Regions from separate parts of the Mesobacillus sp. QJM3NY_10 genome, predicted to be linked through region 2. Evidence: riboswitches for the same ligand, from Rfam matches in the RefSeq annotation. Region 2 holds a riboswitch; each other region holds the start of a gene.

The links. A riboswitch is a leader RNA that binds a small molecule or an ion and turns the genes downstream of it on or off. The one in region 2 is predicted to bind S-adenosylmethionine.
Region 1: another riboswitch for S-adenosylmethionine. It lies ahead of mtnW (2,3-diketo-5-methylthiopentyl-1-phosphate enolase); the one in region 2 lies ahead of AC0VX7_RS20810 (O-acetylhomoserine aminocarboxypropyltransferase/cysteine synthase family protein).
Region 3: another riboswitch for S-adenosylmethionine. It lies ahead of AC0VX7_RS04325 (trans-sulfuration enzyme family protein); the one in region 2 lies ahead of AC0VX7_RS20810 (O-acetylhomoserine aminocarboxypropyltransferase/cysteine synthase family protein).

What each region holds. Positions count from the first base shown of each region.
Region 1 is NZ_CM149675.1:1,552,004-1,555,736, reverse strand. Features, by position in the region: gene AC0VX7_RS07700 (methylthioribulose 1-phosphate dehydratase) at 1-159, opposite strand, end outside; gene AC0VX7_RS07695 (2-hydroxy-3-keto-5-methylthiopentenyl-1-phosphate phosphatase) at 156-818, opposite strand; gene mtnW (2,3-diketo-5-methylthiopentyl-1-phosphate enolase) at 815-2,038, opposite strand; SAM riboswitch class I at 2,126-2,235, opposite strand; gene AC0VX7_RS07685 (aminotransferase class I/II-fold pyridoxal phosphate-dependent enzyme) at 2,315-3,490, opposite strand; gene AC0VX7_RS07680 (carbon-nitrogen family hydrolase) at 3,618-3,733, shown strand, end outside.
Region 2 is NZ_CM149675.1:4,113,107-4,116,839, reverse strand. Features, by position in the region: gene AC0VX7_RS20830 (toprim domain-containing protein) at 1-253, shown strand, start outside; gene AC0VX7_RS20825 (thioredoxin family protein) at 260-571, shown strand; gene AC0VX7_RS20820 (MFS transporter) at 701-1,966, shown strand; gene AC0VX7_RS20815 (SCP2 sterol-binding domain-containing protein) at 2,143-2,481, shown strand; SAM riboswitch class I at 2,567-2,670, shown strand; gene AC0VX7_RS20810 (O-acetylhomoserine aminocarboxypropyltransferase/cysteine synthase family protein) at 2,754-3,733, shown strand, end outside.
Region 3 is NZ_CM149675.1:859,009-862,741, forward strand. Features, by position in the region: gene AC0VX7_RS04320 (CBS domain-containing protein) at 93-1,340, shown strand; SAM riboswitch class I at 1,497-1,601, shown strand; gene AC0VX7_RS04325 (trans-sulfuration enzyme family protein) at 1,680-2,822, shown strand; gene AC0VX7_RS04330 (YflT domain-containing protein) at 2,969-3,544, shown strand; gene AC0VX7_RS04335 (hypothetical protein) at 3,728-3,733, shown strand, end outside.

The DNA.
Region 1 (3,733 bases), 2.2 Mb from region 2:
TTTCCGCTTATCCTTTCCGCTCGCCGTCACAAGGAATTGCACCGGGTCGCTGTTCACTTTAATCGCAAGGTTACCGCTCGTTCCCATAAACCAATCACGCTCAGCCAGTTCAGCCTTTACATCCGCCAGTTCTTCCCACTTCGATTCTAAAATGCTCATCCCTTCACCCCTGTTTCAGTTTTAAGAGCTTCAATACAGTCATAAAACGTTTCAAATGATAGATGCCGAATCTCCCATTCTTCACATTTATCCTTCAAGTAATCTCTCGCCAGCACCAAGTCCGCTTGTTTTGCGGCTTCAAGATCGGTAACGGAGTCACCAATGACGATTTTATAATCTTCGCTCCGTTCCAGCTTTCTCATGATTGATGGTTTGCAGCAGCCGCAATCATTTGAACATTGTTGATCGCAGCTGTTCGGCCATTTAATTTTGATTGTTTTTCCTGAAAAATCAGAACTGTTACAGTAAATTCCTGCAATTGGGCCAAATTGTTGAATGATGGGTTCTAAGAAAAAGTCAATTCCGCCGCTTACGATGTAAACAGAGATTCCTTCTTCGCTGGCATAATCCAGAAATTCCTTAAAACCAGGGCGTATCCTTGCATTCTTGACGGCAAACTCAATGATTTCTTCTCTAAGGTGGACGGGAAGGAGGGAAAACATTTTCCCCACGCCTTCCCTTATGGAAATGGTGCGATCAAGCACCGCTTCCTTTATTTCATCCCATCCTTCAGGGCCAAATTCATTCATGATCGCTATGATATTGTCCTTTTCGGTTACTGTTCCATCGAAGTCACAAAAAATCACTGGCTGGCTCATTTCGCTACCGCCTCGGCTGAACCCCAAAGACCTAAAGCAATTTTTAACTCTTCATGCTCATGTGCGCCCTCTTCAAGCGTTTTTCCTTGAAGAACTGTTTCAATTGCCTGCCTGAATGCCTTGCCGCCCCCTTGTGCTCCACCAGGATGTCCATGTACGCCTCCACCCGCATTAATGATTGAATCTATTCCGAAATCTTTTACAAGCAAAGGGACCATTCCTGGATGGATACCTGCTGATGGAACCGGGAATGTCCTTTTGAATTGATCCTCAGCAGTCAGTGCCTCGGCTATTGAGATCGCCTGCTGCTTTTCGAGAGCCACACTTCCATAAGGTGACGGGAACAGTGAGAAGTCTGCTCCGGCATAACGGAGTAATTTTCCCAGAAGCAAGGAATGTGAAAAACCATATTCATCAGCTGAAGTGAACGCACCACTTACAGCCGGGTGAGCCATGATCGGAATACCGATTTCGTCATCTTCCCTAAGTTCCTGCAAGACATCCAAACCGTAGGCGAACACATTGAACAACAGGGCGTCGGCTCCAAGCTCAGCCGCTCTTCTCGCTTTATCCCTAAGCTGTGTGGTTCTTCCTGTCAGGTTGGCAGCATATAAGGTTCTGTGTCCAGTAGATTCATAGACTTCATCGAGAACCTGTTTCCCAAGAGTGATTCTCTTTTCAAAAGGAGTAAGTTCATTTTCAAACAGGATTTCATCATCCTTGATCAGATCAACTCCTCCAAGGCTCTGTTCTTTTAGCTGCTTTAACAGAAACTCCATATCCCGTCCAATGACACCTTTGAAGATGCTCATAAGCAATGGCCGGTCATAGACGCCAAGCTTTCCCCTGATTCCTTCAATGCCAAAGCGCGGACCTGGGAATTCTTTCTTTAATTCTTCTCCGAATTCAAGGTCTATCAGCTTTACCTTGCCATCAAGCGATAGTTTTCCAAATAAAGTTGTGAGAATTGCTGGCAGGTCCGGTGAGAAATTGATGGCAGGATAAGCGATTTTAATTGTTGCCACTGTTTCTGAATTGCTGTCCAGGCCCGAACCTTCTACAGAAACAACTCTTCCCTTATGTTTTTTTAATTGTTTTTGGTCCAATTCAGGCAAATCTGTCCAGGATCCCACTGTCAAACCAAGCGCGATCCCCTCTGCTTTTTTCTCCGGGTTATGTTTAGCATCATGGACTATATATGTCGCTGTAATTTCGCTCATGAAGATCAATCCCTTTCCAAACGAGTTGTTTTAAAGACATTAAAAAAACCTCTTCACAAAGAAGAGGTTAGAAAATACACTAAACTCTTCTCATCTTTCAGCTTTCGCTGCAAGAATTAGCACCGTGCCCAGCATAAAATGCTGGATCGGTTGCCGGGCTTCATCGGGCTCGTCCCTCCGCCTGCTCTTGATAAGAAAATAATTTAATCAAGTTATTTAATTGGTTAAAGTAAATTTATTAATTAGGATTATGTCAGGTTCATAAATCAATGTCAACTATTTTTTGAAAATTTCCAAGCTTTCAATTCTGCTGACTGCTTCTTGCAATCTCTCCTCGGAGCTCAGCAAGCCAACCCTCACAAAGCCCGCTCCATGTTCTCCAAACCCTACACCTGGCGCAACTGCTATATGTGCCTTTTCGAGCAAAAAATCCGCAAATTCAACCGAAGTGAAGTGTTCCGGAACCTTAAGCCAGGCAAAAAACGAGCCTTTTGGAGCAGTGACGTGCCAGCCAATATTTTTCAGACCGTCAATAAGGACATTTCTTCTTGATTCGTATAAATCATTTAAGTCAGCAACACATTCCTGGGGCCCTAGCAAAGCTTCTGCTGCAGCTTCCTGGACAGCACCAAACAGACTGACATACATATGGTCCTGAAGCAAGTTGATCGCCGCAATCACGCTCTTATTCCCCGCTGCAAAGCCCACACGCCATCCAGCCATATTATATGTTTTCGAGAGCGTATAAATTTCGATCCCTACGTCTTTGGCACCCTCTGACTGTAAAAAGCTTTGTGGTCTCTTCCCGTCAAAGCCAATCGCTCCATACGCGAAATCGTGGACAACACAAATTTCATTTTTTCGTGCCAGCTCGATTGTCTGATCAAAAAATTCCTGATGTGCCACTGCGCCAGTAGGATTATTGGGGTAGTTGAGAAACATCAGTTTTGCTTGATCCAAATCCTCTGCACTTAATTCAGCATAATCAGGCAGAAAGTCATTCTCTTCTCTTAGTGGCATTGTCACCATCTTAGCCTTTGCAAGTTCGACTCCAGATAAATAGTCAGGGTAGCCTGGGTCAGGAACGAGAATGGTGTCCCCAGGATTCAGCAGGCATTGAGGAATTTCAACCAGGCCAGCCTTGCCACCGAATAGTATGGCAATTTCTTCTTCTGGATCAAGATCGACTCCATACTCCCTTTTATAGAATGCTGCTGCGGCTTCCTTCAACGAGGGCAATCCCCTGAACGGTGGATACTTATGATTAGCTGGATTTTCTCCAGCTTGCTTTAACTTTTCAACGATGTGCTGTGGTGTCGGTTGGTCAGGGTTTCCCTGTCCAAGATTTATAACATCTGCCCCTTTTTCAGTATATGCGCCCACTTTTTGCACGAGTGAAGCAAAAAACTGCTTGGGCAGGCTTTTCAATACATCTGATTGTGCGAATTCCATTTTCTCACCTGCTTAGGAAATATATTAGTATTTAAAAATTTTAATTTGAAATTCTAGTCACAAATGATATAACGTAAATAGTAACTTGTAAAGATATAATTTTCAGAAAGTATGGCGGTGATTTAAGATGAAATATAAAATAGCATGCCTGCAAATGGACATTGCCTTTGGGAATCCTGAGCAAAATTACAAAAAAGCCTCCGAACTGATCGACCAGGCAAATGCTCAAAAACCTGATATCCT
Region 2 (3,733 bases):
TGGGACTATTGGTGTTTCAAAGCTTGATGAACTGATTGATTCCCTTTTTGATAAAGATGTATATATCCTCGTGGATGCGGATGCGTCAGGGGAAAAATTGAGAAAGCAATTTAAGAGGGAATTCCCTGAGGCGAACCATTTGTACATTGACAGAATGTACAGGGAAGTGGCGACAGCACCGGAAAATCACCTTGCTACAGTTTTAATTGGAGCAAATATCGACGTTCATGCAGAGTACTTAGAAAAAGGATGACTGTAGATGGAAGAATGGACTAAGGGAGAGATCGAAACCTTCCTGGAGGAAAAACGAACAGGTTACCTATACTTTTACACGCCAATGTGCGGAACATGCCAGGTGGCAAGTAAGATGCTGACGGTTATAGAGCAGCTGTTACCTGATGTGTCTTCAGGGAAAGCCGACTTAAATTACCTGCCTGAAATGGCGGAGCGTTTTGAAATTGAAAGTGTTCCATGTCTGATTTTATTAAAGAAAGGAGAAGAGCAGGAGAAAGTCTATGCTTTTCAGTCCGTTCCTTACCTTTATGAAAAAATTAAAGACTTAAAAATATAAAACGAACGGCTAAGCCGTTTGTTTTTTTTGCTTAAATTGCCGATTCAATCTTAGAACAAAAGGATTTACATATCGTTCCAAAAACATTATTATACTTAGTGTATCGAAATAATCGAGGAGCGAAATATAATGGCTCTATACCAGGAATGGGCGGCACAAATTGAAACCTATAATCGAAACATACGACTTACCTTCGTTGCGAATATTTTTACCCAGGTTGGCCTTGGGATTTTCATGGTCATCTATAACTTTTACATCAGGGAATTAGGCTATAATGAGCTTGTAAACGGAAAGGTTATTGCCATGACCTCGCTGGCAACTGCTCTCATTCTTATTCCGGCAGGCATACTGAGTGATAAAGCAGGCAGGAAAAAGCTGATGCTGTATGGAGCGGTCGGAACAGGATTGATCTTATTTACCCGGAGCATCGTTGAGAGTCAGTCATTATTAATTCTTTTTGCGTTTGGAACAGGCCTCGCTTCAGCATTTATCCAGGTGTCGATTATTCCGTGGCTAGCGGAGAATTCGAAGCCTGAACAGCGTGTGCATTTATTCAGTATCCATTTTGCGGTGATGACGGGTGCCAATGTAATAGGAAGTCTTTTAGGCGGGATTCTCACAGACCTATTCGGAATGATGATCCCGGGACTTGAAAGTATCAGATATACATTGATCATTGGATCGCTCTTGTTTATGGCTGCTCTGATACCGATTATGAAGTTGAATGAAAACCGGCCACCACGCATATCGGCTAGCGATACAAAAGAAAAAACAAAGGGAATTCCCCACAAAGCCAGTTTCAAAATCATACTGCTGTTTGCCGTTGCGCAATTGATGATAGGCTTTGGAGCCGGATTGGTCATTCCATATTTGAACCTATATTTTGCGGATCGGTTCATGGCTTCCAATTCATTGATTGGCTTGGTCATTTCACTAGGACAGGGAGCCACAGCTGTTGCGATGATCATCGGTCCTATGGTGGTTCGCAGACTTGGGGAAGTGAAGGCAGTGGTCGTGTTACAGCTTCTGTCGCTTCCGTTTTTGCTGTTGACAGCGTACACACAGAATTTTTGGCTCGCTGCACTAGGATTTTTATTTCGTCAGGCACTAATGAATGCCGGCAATCCAATCCAGATGTCGTTAATGATGTCGAAGGTTGATGATTCCATGAAGGGTTTGGCAAACTCTGTGAATCAAATGGTGTTTAATCTCGGATGGGCCGTTATGGGACCGGTATCGACTGGGATCGTCTTGAAATACGGTCCCTATTGGGGATATGCAACTGTATTTACCATTACTGCAGGTCTTTACTTAGTAGGATCCACGTATTTCTTCGTAGTTTTCAAAAGTATGGATAAGCCAAAATCCGGCATGATGGAGACAAAACCTGCTTAATTACTGTATTTCTTTGGATATATTTCTCGGGAAATGAAAGACGATGCCGAAATTTCAAACGGTATTGTCTTTTTTTACGTTATTCATATTGTAAATTCAATTATTAATTTGTCGAAGGATTCCAACAGGTTTTTCCCTGATTACAAGGAATATGTATTATAAGGGAGTTGATTGGAATGCGGGAACGAATCGACAGGTTTGCGAATGAAATCCAGAATAAGAAGCATGTTCTGCAACTAGTAAATAAACTGGAATTATGCTTAAAAATTGAAGCAGAGAGTGGTACATTCTACTTGTCTTTCAAGGATGGCAAGGTGGCTTGCCAGGAAACCTGCATGCATACCCGATACACTGCAACGATTTCTGGAAAGGATGCGCTTTTGGATCAATTATTTAATGGAGATCTGAAACTGCGTCAGGGAGTAAAAATGAATTATTTCACAACTGATTGTTCTTTTCGCTCCCAATTGGTTCTGGAATCATTATTTTATCTTGCGAGACCACTTCCTGTATAAAATTTTATCTGAATAATCGAAATATATTGACCGATATATTGCGACGTGATATTATCACTTTAACGCAGTAAAAACGAATTGAATATTCTTATCCAGAGAGGCGGAGGGACTGGCCCTATGAAGCCCGGCAACCGGTTGTGAAACACGGTGCTAATTCCAGCAGAGTTTTTTGCTCTGAAAAGATAAGGAGAGATGATAAATGACCCTCTTCTTAGGAAGAGGGTTTTTTGTTTCAGTTTTTCAAGGAAAATATTTTGATTGGAGAGATGGAGATGGCTAATGAGCAAAAAAACTACAGAATTGAAACGCTGGGGGTACATGGTGGTCAGTCACCAGATCCGGTAACAGGCGCGAGGGCAGTTCCTATTTATTCGAGCAATGCGTTCCAATTTGAAAACACAGAACATGCAGCGGATTTATTTGCGCTTAAGGAAGCGGGCTATATTTACTCACGGATACATAATCCGACAGTTACTGCCCTGGAAGAAAAAGTGGCTCTTCTTGAGGGCGGTATAGGTGCTCTTGCGTTATCCAGTGGGATGTCTGCCATCACGATGGCGATCCTGAACATTGCGCATGCGGGTGATGAAATTGTTGCTGCATCTAATCTATATGGAGGTACTTACAATTTATTTGCTGTAACACTGCCGAAGTATGGAATAAAAGTTCATCTAGTTGATCCAGCTGATCCTGAGAATTTTAGAAAGGCGATCACTCCGAAAACAAAAGCAGTCTACGCAGAAACAATCGGTAATCCAAGTCTCAGAGTATTGGACATTGAAGCTGTAGCGGAAGTTGCCCATGAAGCAGGTCTTCCGCTAATCATCGATAATACATTTGCAACCCCTTATCTTTGCCGGCCAATTGAACATGGCGCCGATATCGTTGTCCACTCAGCTACCAAGTGGCTATTAGGAAATGGTACAGTCATGGGCGGAATCATTGTGGATGGAGGAAAGTTCGATTGGAAGTCGCCTAAGTTCCCGGGCTTCAATGAGCCGGACTCTAGTTACCATGATCTTGTCTATAGTGAGGCAATCGGAGCTGCCGCATTTATCGTAAAGGCAAGAGTCCAGCTGTTGCGTGACCTTGGACCGGCGATCAGTCCTCAGAGTGCATTCCAATTCAATCTTGGAATAGAGACATTACATGTCCGCATGAAGGAGCATGTTGCCAATACACGCAAAATCGTAGATTATCTTGATTCGCATCCTGCCGTTACCTGGGTCAGCTATCCTGGCCATGAATCTCA
Region 3 (3,733 bases), 1.5 Mb from region 2:
ATCTGGTATTTTTACATTATATACATGATTAGTAAAAGCGATAATTGGGGTAATGAGAAGGGGAAGTTAATTGAAATGACGGAGGGGCTAATTTGGCTAATAATACTCAAGTTAAACATAAATCCAATAATCAGTCTGGTTCAAAAAACAAGAAGAATCATCAGACTGGTACCAATAAAAGAAAGTCATATATGAGAACCAATCCTAAGCCGCAGGAGATTGAGGAAAACAGATTGAAGCGGGTTGATGAAAATAACCCAAAGCATGATGGCAATAAGGGAAGCGGTAATGGAAAGCCATCCAATCCATCAAAAAAAGAAAAAGGTAATTCTCATTCCAATAGCGATAAAACCAAGTCATCTTCCCAACAGACCGACAATGGTAACTCATCTTACAATCAATCCAAGTATGGCGGTAATGACAAATCATCTTCCAACCAATCGAAAAATGGTAACGGTAATGACAAATCATCTCCCAACCAATCCAAAAACGGTAACGGGAATGACAAACCATCTTCCAATCAACCCAAAAACGGTAACGGGAAAAATCGCAAGAATGAAGGCGGTAAGAATTCAACCAATCAAAATCCTGATTCAGGCGCTAAAACTTCAGAAGACCACGAGGTAAAGCATAAGGAGCAATCCGGAAAGTTTGAGACAGCTTTTAACAGGATTCACAAAGCGCTGAAGGAAATGGTGAAGGGGACGGACAGCGATGCGTTTGTCGAACTGCTGTATTCCGGCTATAAAAACCATTCATTGGTGCGTAAATATAAAAGTGAGCTGCATCAGTTTGCGAAGCTTCGGAATGCGATTGTCCATGAGCGGGTGAATGCGGATTATTATATTGCTGAGCCGCATATTGAGGTGGTCGAACGGATTGAGGAGATATGCAAGGAGTTTGAGAAGCCGCAGACGGCATTGTCAATCGCAACAAGTCCGGTGTTCTACTATTACGAGGATGCCTATCTTAAAGATGTTCTAAAGGTCATCAATAAGTTTGATTTTACAAGATTTCCAGTCTATGACAAGGAAGATAAGTATGTTGCCTTGTTGACTTCAACAGAAATTATTCAGTGGATGGCGAAGCATTTTTCCGACAGTGTGGTCCATTTTGAGGATGTCCGTGTAAAAGAGTTGTTAACGAAAGGGAAAAATTACTTTGTGACCTTTGTTGATGAGGATGCGTCTCTGTATCATATTGAAGAATTGTTTGAACGCTACCATACAAGAGGCAAGAAACTGCAGGCAGTCATCATCACGGAGACGGGAGACCGCCACGGAAAGCCAATTGGAGTAATTACGCCATGGGACTTACTTGACAGTGATCCGGAAGATTGAGTTCCCGGTGTGTGAACTGTTATTGAAGAGAAGCCAAGAACCTGAAGATTGACATACAGGAACTTGAACAGTTTATTAACGAATAGTTCATTGACGATATCATGGCAAAATTGATATACTGCAGCTATTAAAAAACTATTTTCAAAACCGAAATAACTCTTATCCAGAGCGGCGGAGGGACAGGCCCTTTGAAGCCCGGCAACCTTCATGTTCAGAATGAAAAGGTGCTAAGTCCTGAAGATTGCAGACTGAAGATAAGAGAGGGCAATGTAGATAGAAACCTCTCCTGATGCGGAGAGGTTTTTTAATGTATTACGAATCCTAAAAGCAGGTGACAAAATGGCTAAGAATTTTGAAACAGAAGTACTTCATTCAATACATACTAAGCAAAGGGGAATTAAAAGCAAGGCGACACCGATTTATCAGACTTCTGCTTTTACATTTAATGATCTTGACGAGCTTGAGGGCTTCTATCAGGGAGAAGGAAGCTATTTGTATTCAAGGGTTGGGAACCCGAATACTGATGAACTCGGTCAATCCGTAGCGGCACTTGAGCACGCAGAAGATGGGGTAGCGGCTTCCTCTGGTTTGGCTGCCATTTTAGCGGGGGTCCTGGCAGTAGTGAAGAATGGCGATCATATCGTTGCAGCTGACGATGTATATGGCGGGAGTTTCCATATGCTGAAAGCTGAGCTTGAACGCTTTGGAGTGGAGACGACATTTGTATCGTTTTCTGACCTGGATAAAGTCGAACAGGCAATCAAACACAATACGAAGCTTCTTTACACGGAGTCCATTACGAATCCGCTCCTTCGTGTTGAAAAGTTAGATGAAGTCATTGAGTTGGCCAAAAAAAGAGATCTCACCGTTTTGGTTGACAATACATTCGCTACTCCGCTTCATGTCCGCCCGTTTTTACTCGGAGCCGACCTGGTCGTCCACAGTGCGACGAAATACATCGGCGGCCACAGTGATGTCACATCAGGTGTGGTCGTTGGAAAAAAGGAACTGATTGCAGAAGCGCGGGCTAGAATCGTGAATCTGGGTGCGAACCTTAGTCCATTTGAAGCGTGGCTGACTTGCAGAGGGTTGAAGACTTTGGCGTTAAGAATGAAGGCTCAATCGGAGAATGCAAGGTTACTGGCCGACAGTCTGAGTGAACATCAGAATGTCGCAAAGGTATATTACCCTTTTGCTGAAGGTGAAAAAGGCTTTGGTGCGATCGTGACGATTGAACTGGCAGAACACGTGGATACGGACCAGTTTTTCAAGTCACTTGGATGGATAAAAATCGTGCCAACACTTGCGGGAGTCGAAACGACAGTTTCACATCCGCTGAAAACCTCCCATCGAGCACTGCCGCCAGAGGCGCAGGCGGAGCTTGGCATTACTTATCGTTTAGTAAGGGTTTCAGTTGGAATCGAAAATGCCGATGACATTATCGAGCAATTTGAAGCTGCACTGGAAGCGGCAGGGGAATAATTTGGATGCTATAACTGAGCTCTCCTCCGTTTTGAAAAAGACTGTCTCCGTTTATAACAATGGCCAGTAATCGTTCGACATAATGTTTAGACATCCTATATGCGGGTATTTTTAAAAGGACAACTCGTCTAAAGGAGGCTTTTATTATGTTTGAACATGAAAAACATCTTGTTGGAGTATATGATAATGAGCAAGACGCAATCCAGGCTGTTGAGGACCTGAAAAGACAGGGATACGCAACCGATGATATTTCGGTTATCAGTAAGAACGAAGATGAGGTTCACGATGTTAACGAAGCTACCGGTACAAAGACTGAGGAAGGTCTTGCTGCAGGTGCGGCAACAGGCGGCGTATTAGGCGGCCTTACTGGATTATTGGCAGGCATCGGAGCACTAGCGATTCCTGGAATAGGACCAATCGTCGCTGCAGGCCCAATCGCTGCGACACTTACCGGCGCGGCAGTAGGCGCAGGTGCTGGCGGTTTAGCTGGAGCACTGATCGGAATGGGTATTCCGGAAGATGAAGCTGAACGCTACGAAGGCTATGTAAAAGAGGGCAAGATTCTAGTTGTTGTCGAGCGCGACGAAAACAGAGTTGGCCTGAATAATGATGCCACAACTGTTGATGCCTTAGATGGCACAAGGACTCGCAATCCAGTTGATGCACCGCTTACTTCGGACAACCCTGCCAACACTCGTTTTGATAACACACGCGACTTTTAATAACCATGTCATATAAAAAGGCTGCCAGTAAAATCTGGCAGCCTTTTGGCATTTTTAACGAGGATCCTATCAACGACATGAATATACAGCCGCAAAAGGCATTCACCTATACAGTGGAAAACATCTTGCATAGCTTAGTAATGAGGAGATTTTGTCCTTATTCTACTATAAAGGATGAGAGGCATGAAT